Regions from separate parts of the Klebsiella quasipneumoniae subsp. quasipneumoniae genome, predicted to be linked through region 3. Evidence: riboswitches for the same ligand, from Rfam matches in the RefSeq annotation. Region 3 holds a riboswitch; each other region holds the start of a gene.
What was found. Region 3 has a riboswitch for thiamine pyrophosphate ahead of thiM (hydroxyethylthiazole kinase). Riboswitches for the same ligand answer to the same signal wherever they lie in the genome.
Positions count from the first base shown of each region.

Region 1: it holds a riboswitch for thiamine pyrophosphate, as region 3 does, so the genes downstream of both, tenA (thiaminase II) here and thiM (hydroxyethylthiazole kinase) in region 3, are expected to answer to the same signal.
Region 2: it holds a riboswitch for thiamine pyrophosphate, as region 3 does, so the genes downstream of both, thiC (phosphomethylpyrimidine synthase ThiC) here and thiM (hydroxyethylthiazole kinase) in region 3, are expected to answer to the same signal.

Region 1 is NZ_CP084876.1:2,490,895-2,494,167, reverse strand. It holds gene LGM20_RS12120 (lipoprotein) at 1-341, opposite strand, end outside; gene LGM20_RS12115 (BamA/TamA family outer membrane protein) at 360-1,481, opposite strand; TPP riboswitch at 1,702-1,803, shown strand; gene tenA (thiaminase II) at 1,872-2,567, shown strand; gene LGM20_RS12105 (ABC transporter ATP-binding protein) at 2,564-3,273, shown strand, end outside.
Region 2 is NZ_CP084876.1:5,059,746-5,063,018, forward strand. It holds gene hemE (uroporphyrinogen decarboxylase) at 1-46, opposite strand, end outside; gene nudC (NAD(+) diphosphatase) at 87-860, opposite strand; gene LGM20_RS24215 (Rsd/AlgQ family anti-sigma factor) at 955-1,452, shown strand; TPP riboswitch at 1,506-1,630, shown strand; gene thiC (phosphomethylpyrimidine synthase ThiC) at 1,715-3,273, shown strand, end outside.
Region 3 is NZ_CP084876.1:1,665,182-1,668,454, forward strand. It holds gene LGM20_RS08130 (alkyl/aryl-sulfatase) at 1-1,068, opposite strand, end outside; TPP riboswitch at 1,307-1,404, shown strand; gene thiM (hydroxyethylthiazole kinase) at 1,439-2,212, shown strand; gene thiD (bifunctional hydroxymethylpyrimidine kinase/phosphomethylpyrimidine kinase) at 2,209-3,009, shown strand; gene fbaB (class I fructose-bisphosphate aldolase) at 3,157-3,273, shown strand, end outside.

The DNA of each region.
Region 1 (3,273 bases), 830 kb from region 3:
ACCAGTCCGTATACGTTGAGGAACGGAAAGACCCACATATCCAGGCGCAGGTTTTCGGTTTTGCTTTTCTCGCGGGTGTGTCCGGCATCGATGGCGAACATATCGCTGGGAATGGGATGATTGCCGAGCTTAAGCCCGGAAAAGGTAATACTGTCGACCATGATATCCTGGCGGATATTCATATAGCTCAGGTTGACGCCGTAGGGTAACGGAATGGAATATCCTCTGGCGCGAGCCTCATCGCCCCAGATCGGAAAATAGCTGTCGCTCTCGTCCGGCTCCGCAGCCGACGTGCCCCAGGCTGCTAACAGTAGCGTTAACACCGCGCCGGATGTTCTCATTTTTGTTCTCATGTGTAGTTATAAACCCGAACCGACATTGAAATAGACCGCCTGCTCATGCTCGCTGAACGCCACGTCAATCCCGGTACGCAAACCGTACTGTCGCGCGATCAGGTAACGAAAACCGGCTCCCCATGCCACCTCTGACTGTTCCCATAGCGTCTCCGCCGCGTCAGCGGCGCTCCCGGCGCCAACGAATCCCTGCAGGATCCAGCGCGGAGTGACGGCCCAGGCCAGCTGGGTTTGCGCCGTGGCCACGTAGTCGCCCTGATAGCGGTAGCGCGAAATCCCGCGCAGCGCGATGTAAGGACGCGCCATCGGCATCAGGTGCTTATCATGGTGGGTTAAGGACTGATAATTGCCCGCGACCGCCAGGGTCAGCGTCTGGCTGAGCGGAATAAACACCTTCCCGTCCAGAGTAAACGTGTTGTAGTGATAATCGCCCCCGAGCAGCGAACGGAAAAACCGATATTCTCCCTTCAGCGCTAACCCATTCTGAGGATAGAAAATATTATCGGTAGTGTCATATTCCGCCACCACCCCCAGCGCCGAAGAGGTGCTGTTTTGCCCGAGCACCTGCTGCCAGACCCGGTTGACCCGCGGATTATCGAAAGCGACATCCGCCCGGGCATACACCTGGGAGGCCCCGAGGAACACCGGCGTATCGCCCACGCGAAACAGCAGCTTTTGCAGCGCGGCGACCCCTTTGGTCTGCGTCTGCACCGGTTTAGCATGGCTGAAGCCGCCGATGTCGCCGGAATAGATATCCAGATTGACGTTAGCGTAGCCGGCTACCGCCAGGTAACGAATGCGATCATGCCGCCAGGTGTGACGATGGCCGCCGCCAATAAACCAGGTGCCATTCTGCGTGGCGGCCCCGCCGAAAGCGGTGAGCGGCGGAGGAATAAACTGCCCGCCCTCCCGGCTGCCTTTACCGTGTAAAAACAGGCCAAACAGTCCGCCGCCATAGCCGATCGCCGGCTCGGTTATCGTCAGCGGCACCGGCAGAAAACCGTAACGGTTTTCCGCCAGATATTGACTCATGTCGAGCATGCTATCTTCCGCATCGAAGAGATCGGCGGCATCGCCAGGCGGGCACAACAGGAACAGAAGCGCCAGCGCGGACAGCGGGAATTTCATGCTCACTCCAGGGCGTTGGGGCGCGCACGACACGCGTGGCGAACAGGATTATTACAACGGAATAATGAAAATATAACGTAACCGGAGAACCCTCACCAACGCGCAGCGGCTTGTTTTTCGGGTATTTTTGTACAAAAAAGAGCTGGCCGTCACAGAAAAACGCCATCGCGCCGCCGGTCGGCGCGATGATTGTATTCATAAGGTGAATGTCGTATAACATAGCGCTACCGAGGGGTGTCCCGTGAGGGCTGAGATGGCGCAAGCCGAACCCTTTGAACCTGATCTGGGTCATGCCAGCGAAGGGACGGGTCGGCAATTTTGCCAGCATTACCGCCATTGCCTGTTCACACCCCTGCACGCCCGGATCTCCCCTGCATAAATGGAGGTCCTGTGATTGTTCCCGCGTTTAGCCAAGGTCTTTATGGCCGTTTACGCCAGCTGGCCGCCGCTGACTGGCAGCACTATGTGGCGCACCCTTTCGTTCAGCAGCTTGCCGAAGGCACCCTGGCGAAAAGCGCGTTCCGTCGCTATCTGACCCAGGATTATCTGTTTCTGATCCATTTCGCCCGCAGCTACGCGCTGCTGGTGAGTAAACTGCGCACGCTGCCGGAGATGCGCGCCGCGGCCGCCTCCATGAACGCCATCCTTAACGAAGTGCCGCTGCATGTCGGCTACTGCGCCCAATGGGGCATTAGCGAACCGGAGATGGCCGCCCAGCCCGAAGCGCCAGAAACCATCAATTATACCCGCTACGTGCTGGATATCGGTCATTCAGGCGACGCGCTGGATCTGCTGGTCGCCCTGATGCCCTGCGTGGCGGGTTACGCCGAAATCGGTCTGGGCCTGCTGCATCACCCCGCCACCCGACTGGAGGATAATCCTTACGCCTCGTGGATCCGTAACTATGGCGATGAAGGCTATCTGCAGGGCGTCAGCGCCGCGCTGGCGCTGCTGGAGACCGTGTGGCAACAGCGCGGAAGCGAGGCCCGCCTCGCCGGGCTGAGCGACATCTTCACCACCGCCACCCGCCTGGAGGCGCAGTTCTGGCAGATGGGGCTCAACGCCGCGGCGGAGTCCCGGGCGTGACGGCGCCAGGTATCGAGGTTCGCAAGCTGAGCCTCCATTTCGGCGACCGCCGCCTGTTCGACAACCTGTCGCTGACGGTCCCCGGCGGTCAGTGGGTGTCGCTGCTCGGCGCCAGCGGGGCCGGTAAAACCAGCCTGCTGCGGGTCATGGCCGGCCTGGCCCCCGCCACCCGCGGGGAAGTGGTCGCCAGCGACGGAAAGCCGATACCCGGCCGCCTGGCGTGGATGGGGCAGAAAGACCTGCTTTACCCCTGGCTGAGCGTCAGGGAGAACGTCGCCCTCGGCGCACGGCTGCGCGGTGAGAAAGTGGATCACGCCCGGGTCGCCACCCTGCTTGAACAGGTGGAGCTCGCCTCCTGCGCCGACGCCCGGCCGGCGACGCTCTCCGGCGGGATGCGTCAGCGCGCCGCGCTGGCCCGCACCCTGTATGAGGACCGGCCCATCGTGCTGATGGATGAACCCTTCTCGGCGCTGGACACCCTCACCCGCACCCGCATTCAGACCCTCGCGGCCACTCTGCTGGCGGGGCGCACGGTGGTGCTGATCACCCACGATCCGCTGGAAGCCTGCCGGCTGAGCCACCGTCTGCTGGTCCTCTCGGCCGCCGACGGGGAGATCGACGACAGCCATCACCTCACCGGCGCGCCTCCGCGCGCGCCGGATGCGCCCGAGCTGTTGAACGCCCAGGCGGCGCTGCTGCAGCAGCT
Region 2 (3,273 bases), 1.9 Mb from region 3:
GACGCAGCAGCGCGCGCAGGTAACGATCGTTCTTCAGTTCGGTCATTTTTACATTCCTTTAGCGTTGATACGCCCAGTGTAACATGTCACTCGAACTCTGCCCGACACATCGCGACGGTATCTTCGATAAGCCGGCGCGCCACCGTCCCCGGCGGCGGCAGAAGCGGCAGATCGTCATAGCGGTACCAGTCCGCGCTGAGTAACTCTTTTTTATCCACCACGATATCGCCCTCCGCGTAATCCGCCATAAAGGCAGTCATCAGCGACTGCGGGAACGGCCACGGTTGAGAAGTCACGTAGCGCAGATTTTTCACCCGGATACCGCTCTCCTCCATCACCTCACGGGCAACGGCCTGCTCGAGGGTTTCGCCGACCTCGACGAACCCGGCCAGCACGGTGTGTATCCCATTGCGATGTCGGGTATGTTGCGCCAGCAGGATCGCATCGTCGCGACGGATAGCGACGATAATGCACGGGGCAATTTGCGGGTAGTAACGTTCACGGCAGTGGCTGCACAGCATCGCCCATTCGCTTTTACTGGCATGCATCGGGTGACCGCAGTAGCCGCAAAATTTATGCGATCGATAAAATTCGGCGAGCTGGATCCCCCGTCCCGCCAGCTGAAAGAGTCCCGGATCCTGATCCAGCACCTGGCGTAACGATCCCATGTCATGGCGGCGATCCTGGCGCACCATCCACACCGGATCGCCCTGCCATTCGCCGATATGCAGCGCATGCTGGCCGACAAGATCGAAATTAACCGCTTCGCCATGTGGTAATTCTCCACCAGGCAACCATAATTTTTGTTCGTGACTGACAACCCACCAGCCGCGATCTAATTTTTCAATAATACGATCCATATCTATTGCACTACCTTTGCTTCACTGGCATGTTGTTAACATTATATTTACATTTTTGGTGAGCAGATTTAAATCAAAACTAGCGGAGTCAATCATGCTAAACCAGCTGGAAAATCTGACGGAGCGCGTTGGCGGTAGTAATGAACTGGTCGATCGCTGGCTACAAGTGCGTAAGCATCTGCTCGTGGCTTACTACAATCTGGTTGGCCTGAAACCGGGCAAAGAGTCGTTTATGCGGCTAAACGAAAAGGCGCTGGATGACTTTTGCCAAAGTCTGGTGGATTACCTCTCGTCCGGTCATTTTAGTATTTATGAACGCATTATTGGCGAAATGGAAGGCGATACCCCACTTTTAGCCGCCACCCGGCTTTACCCGCAGCTGGAAGCCAATACCCAGCAGATGATGGACTACTACGATACCTGCCTCGAAAACGCCATTGATCATGATAACTACCTTGAATTTCAGCAGGCGCTGTCGGATATCGGCGAGTCGCTGGAAGCGCGTTTCGCCCTGGAAGATAAACTGATCGCCCTCGCCGTCGCCCATCATCTGAACGATGAGGTGCGCGATAATATTGCCCCGACCGCTTGAGTTGTGTGCAATTAACGAGTAGTTTACCTTCATTCCCCCTCTCCGGAGGGGATGTCATCTTGTCGGAGTGCTTATTTTCCATGTGAAGGCTAACGTGGAAAAGGCTGAGACCGTTAATTCGGGATCCGCGGAACCTGATCAGGCTAATACCTGCGAAGGGAACAAGAGTAAACTGCTGTTCGCGTCAGTCCGTCAGGGCCGATCGCATCTGTTACTCCATCCGTCGTCTGACAAGCCATGTCCTTTTCATCTGGAATGCGCTATGTCTACTACCAAACTGACCCGTCGTGAGCTACGCGAGCACGCGCAGCGATTTATCGATACGCTGGAAGGCGCTGCTTTCCCTAATTCGCGCCGTATCTACATTCAAGGTTCACAAGCGGATATCCGCGTCCCAATGCGTGAAATCCAGCTCAGCCCAACCCTCGTCGGCGGCGATAACGATAACCCACAGTACGAAGCCAACGAACCGATCCCGGTGTATGACACCTCCGGACCTTATGGCGACCCGGATATTGGCATTAATGTCCGCCAGGGGCTTGCCAGGCTGCGCCAGCCGTGGATCGACGCGCGCAATGACTGCGCCCCGCTCAGCGAACGCAGCTCGGCCTATACCAAAGCGCGGCTGGCCGATGACGGCCTTGATGAGCTGCGCTTCAATAGCCAGCTGAAGCCAAAACGCGCCGTTGCCGGCAAATGTGTTACCCAACTGCACTACGCCCGCCAGGGGATCGTCACCCCGGAGATGGAGTTCATCGCCATTCGCGAAAACATGGGCCGCGAACGTATTCGCAGCGAAGTTCTGCGCCAGCAGCATGCCGGCGAAGGCTTCGGCGCCCGCCTGCCGGAAAACATTACCCCTGAGTTCGTCCGTGATGAAGTGGCCGCCGGGCGCGCCATCATCCCGGCCAATATCAACCACCCGGAGTCTGAGCCGATGATTATCGGCCGCAACTTCCTGGTAAAAGTGAATGCTAATATCGGCAACTCGGCGGTGACCTCCTCCATCGAAGAAGAGGTCGAGAAGCTGGTCTGGTCCACCCGCTGGGGCGCCGATACGGTGATGGATCTCTCCACCGGCCGCTATATCCACGAAACCCGCGAGTGGATCCTGCGTAACAGCCCGGTACCGATCGGCACCGTACCGATTTACCAGGCGCTGGAGAAAGTCAACGGCATCGCCGAGAACCTCACCTGGGAAGCCTTCCGCGATACCCTGCTGGAACAGGCCGAACAGGGGGTCGACTACTTCACCATTCACGCCGGCGTACTGCTGCGCTACGTCCCGATGACCGCGAAGCGTCTGACCGGCATCGTTTCGCGCGGCGGCTCAATCATGGCCAAATGGTGCCTGTCGCACCATCAGGAAAACTTTCTCTACCAGCATTTCCGCGAAATCTGCGAAATCTGCGCCGCCTATGACGTGTCGCTGTCGCTGGGCGATGGCCTGCGCCCCGGCTCCATCCAGGATGCTAACGACGAAGCGCAGTTCTCCGAGCTGCGCACCCTCGGCGAGCTGACGAAAATCGCCTGGGAGTATGACGTGCAGGTGATGATCGAGGGCCCCGGCCACGTGCCGATGCAGATGATCCGCCGCAATATGACCGAGGAGCTGGAGCACTGCCACGAAGCGCCGTTCTACACCCTCGGGCCGCTCACCACCGACATTGCGCCGGGCTACGACCATTTCACCTCCGGCATCGGCGCGGCGATGATCGGCTGGTTCGGCTGCGCCATGCTGTGCTATGTCACGCCAAAAGAGCATCTCGGCCTGCCCAACAAAGAGGATGTGAAGCAGGGGTTGATTACCTACAAAATCGC
Region 3 (3,273 bases):
CCAGGTTGGCCAGTGGTGCTGGGCCATTATGATCTCAGCCTTATCGCCCCAGCGAACGATCGCCTGGTTGATATATTTCGACCACGGCAGCGGCTCACGGATCTTCGCCCCGCGCAGCGAGTAGGTGTTATGCAGGGTGTGGGTGACATCCTCTGCGGATTCGATCAATTTCTTCTCTTCGATATACCACAGCATTTCTGACGGCGCTTCGGAGCCTGGCGCCAGCATGAAGTCATAGGTCAGGCCGTCGATCACCTCTTTCTGGCCATCCTTATCAATGATGTTGGTTGGCGCAATCAGGGTGACGGTGCCTGCCGAGGTGGTCGTCCCCAGGCCCGCGCCCACCTGGCCTTTAGCGTCCGGCTTCAGCAGGTTGCCGTACATATAGCTGGCGCGGCGGCTCATGACGTTCCCGGCCATGATATTTTCCGCCACCGCCGCTTCCATAAATCCGGACGGCGCGTAGATTTTTACTTTACCCGCTTTGACGTCGGCTTCATCAACCACGCCGCGCACGCCACCGTAATGGTCAACGTGGCTGTGGGTGTAGATCACCGCGACGACCGGTTTTTTACCCCGGTTTTTATAGTAGAGATCCATGCCGACTTTGGCGGTTTCAGCCGAGACCAGCGGGTCTACGACGGTGATCCCCTCTTTGCCCTCAATGATTGTCATATTGGAGAGATCGAGGTTGCGGATCTGGTAGACCCCGTCGGTGACTTCAAACAGGCCGCTGATGTTGATCAGCTGCGACTGACGCCACAGGCTCGGGTTTACGGTTTCTGGCGCTTTTTCCCCTTCTTTAATGAAGGCGTACTGGCCCGGATCCCAGATGACATTGCCCTGTTCGCCTTTGATGACCTCTGGCGGCAGGGCGGCAATAAAGCCTTTATGCGCATTGGTGAAATCGGTGTTATCGGAGAAGGGGAGTTGGTTGTAGAGGGCATCGTTCGCTTTTTTGGTCGCTTCGGTTGCCTCTTTGGCTGACGTATCTGCCCAGGCGGCGAAAGCGAGACTACTCAACATGCCCGCTAACGCTAACCCTTTCACTATCGGGGTTAATTTCATTGGAATCCTCATTTATTGCATGGTTCGTTCGGTTTTACCGATTTAACGCAGGTGACTGTTTGTTACAGATTTTTTAAATATAACCACACATTTACATTCATCCAGTTTTGCTTGCAAAAAACATATTTTTAATCAGAAATTACGCCTTTTGTATTAGCTGGCGGACGGGGAAAAAAGCCGGTCAGCTTGTGTTACACCGCCACATTTCATATCCTGCTTCAGGAAAATGTTGTACCGCTTTTATGACTCGGGGTGCCCTTCTTCGTTGAAGGCTGAGAAATACCCGTACCACCTGATCTGGATAATGCCAGCGTAGGGAAGTCAGAGACCGCAGGGTCATTGCTTCTACCTCGTCTGGCGGGAGCAAACCATGCCTGAGCTGTTGAATCCCGCGCCTGTCGCGCACCTGCGCCATCTGCTGCGCGCCCATTCCCCCCTTGTGCACTGCATGACCAATGACGTGGTGCAGACCTTTACCGCCAATGTCCTGCTGGCCGTCGGCGCCTCGCCGGCGATGGTGATCGATCCCCGCGAAGCGGCGCAGTTCGCCGCCATCGCCGATGCGCTGTTAATCAACGTCGGCACCCTGACCGAAGATCGCGCAGTGGCCATGCGTGCTGCAGTGGAGCAGGCCCGCCAGGCCGGCAAGCCCTGGACGCTGGATCCGGTGGCGGTCGGCGCCCTGACCGTGCGCACGGCCTTTTGTCACGCGCTGCTGGCCTTCCAGCCGGCGGCCATTCGCGGGAATGCCTCCGAAATTCTGGCGCTGGCCGGGATGAGCGCCGGCGGGCGCGGGGTGGATACCACCGATACGGCCGCCGCGGCGCTGCCGGCGGCCCAGGCGCTGGCTCGTCAGTTGACCACTGTCGTGGCGGTCACCGGTGAGGTGGATTACGTCACCGACGGCGAGCAGGTGCTCAGCGTGGCGGGCGGCAGTGCGCTGATGACCCGGGTGGTGGGCACCGGCTGCGCGCTGTCGGCGGTGGTGGCGGCGAGCGCGGCGCTGCCGGGAGACCGGCTGGAAAACGTGGCCGCCGCCTGCGGGCTCATGAAACAGGCCGGGGAAATCGCCGCCCGTCACGGGGGGCCCGGGAGCTTTGTTCCGGCGTTTCTCGACGCGCTGTATCAGGAGGTGCGCGCATGAAACGCATCAATGCTCTGACCATCGCCGGCACCGATCCCAGCGGCGGGGCCGGTATCCAGGCCGATCTGAAAACCTTCTCCGCGCTGGGGGCCTACGGCTGCTCGGCGATCACCGCCCTGGTGGCGCAGAATACCCGCGGCGTGCAGTCGGTCTATCGTATTGAACCGGACTTTGTGGCGGCGCAGCTTGATTCGGTGTTCAGCGATGTGCGCATCGATACCACCAAAATCGGCATGCTGGCGGAAACCGATATTGTGGAAGCCGTGGCCGAGCGGCTGGCGCGCTACCGGGTGGCCAACGTGGTGCTGGATACCGTCATGCTGGCGAAAAGCGGCGATCCGCTGCTGTCGGCCTCGGCGGTGGAGACCCTGCGTCAACGATTGTTGCCGCAGGTGTCGCTGATCACCCCGAACCTGCCGGAAGCGGCCGCCCTGCTTGATGCACCCCATGCGCGCAACGAGCGCGAAATGCTGGAGCAGGGGCGGGCGCTGCTGGCGCTGGGCTGCGGCGCGGTATTGATGAAGGGCGGCCATCTCGACGATGCCGAGAGCCCGGACTGGCTCTTCACCCGCGAAGGGGAACAGCGATTTACCGCGCCGCGAGTACAGACCAAAAACACGCACGGCACCGGCTGCACGCTCTCGGCGGCGCTGGCGGCGCTGCGTCCGCGTCACGCCGACTGGGCGGCCACCGTTACCGAGGCCAAGGCCTGGCTGTCGGCGGCCCTGGCGCAGGCCGACTCCCTGGAGGTGGGCCACGGCATCGGGCCGGTGCACCATTTCCATGCCTGGTGGTAAATGGCAGCGTAACGGGACAGCAGAATCTCCTGAAAAAATGCCCTCCCGGCTGGAAAATAGGCTAAGTCGGTACCAGGCTTAACCTGCCCAAAATAATTGGGTTGGGATAATGCATGCCGGCTCCGGCCGACCTTACGGGAGATTGCTATGACTGATATTACGCAGTTGCTGGGCAAAGATGCCGAGAGCCTTTTGCAGCACCGTTGTATAACCATTCCGGCCGACCAGCTGTATCTGCCTGGCGCAGATTATGTTGATCGGGTG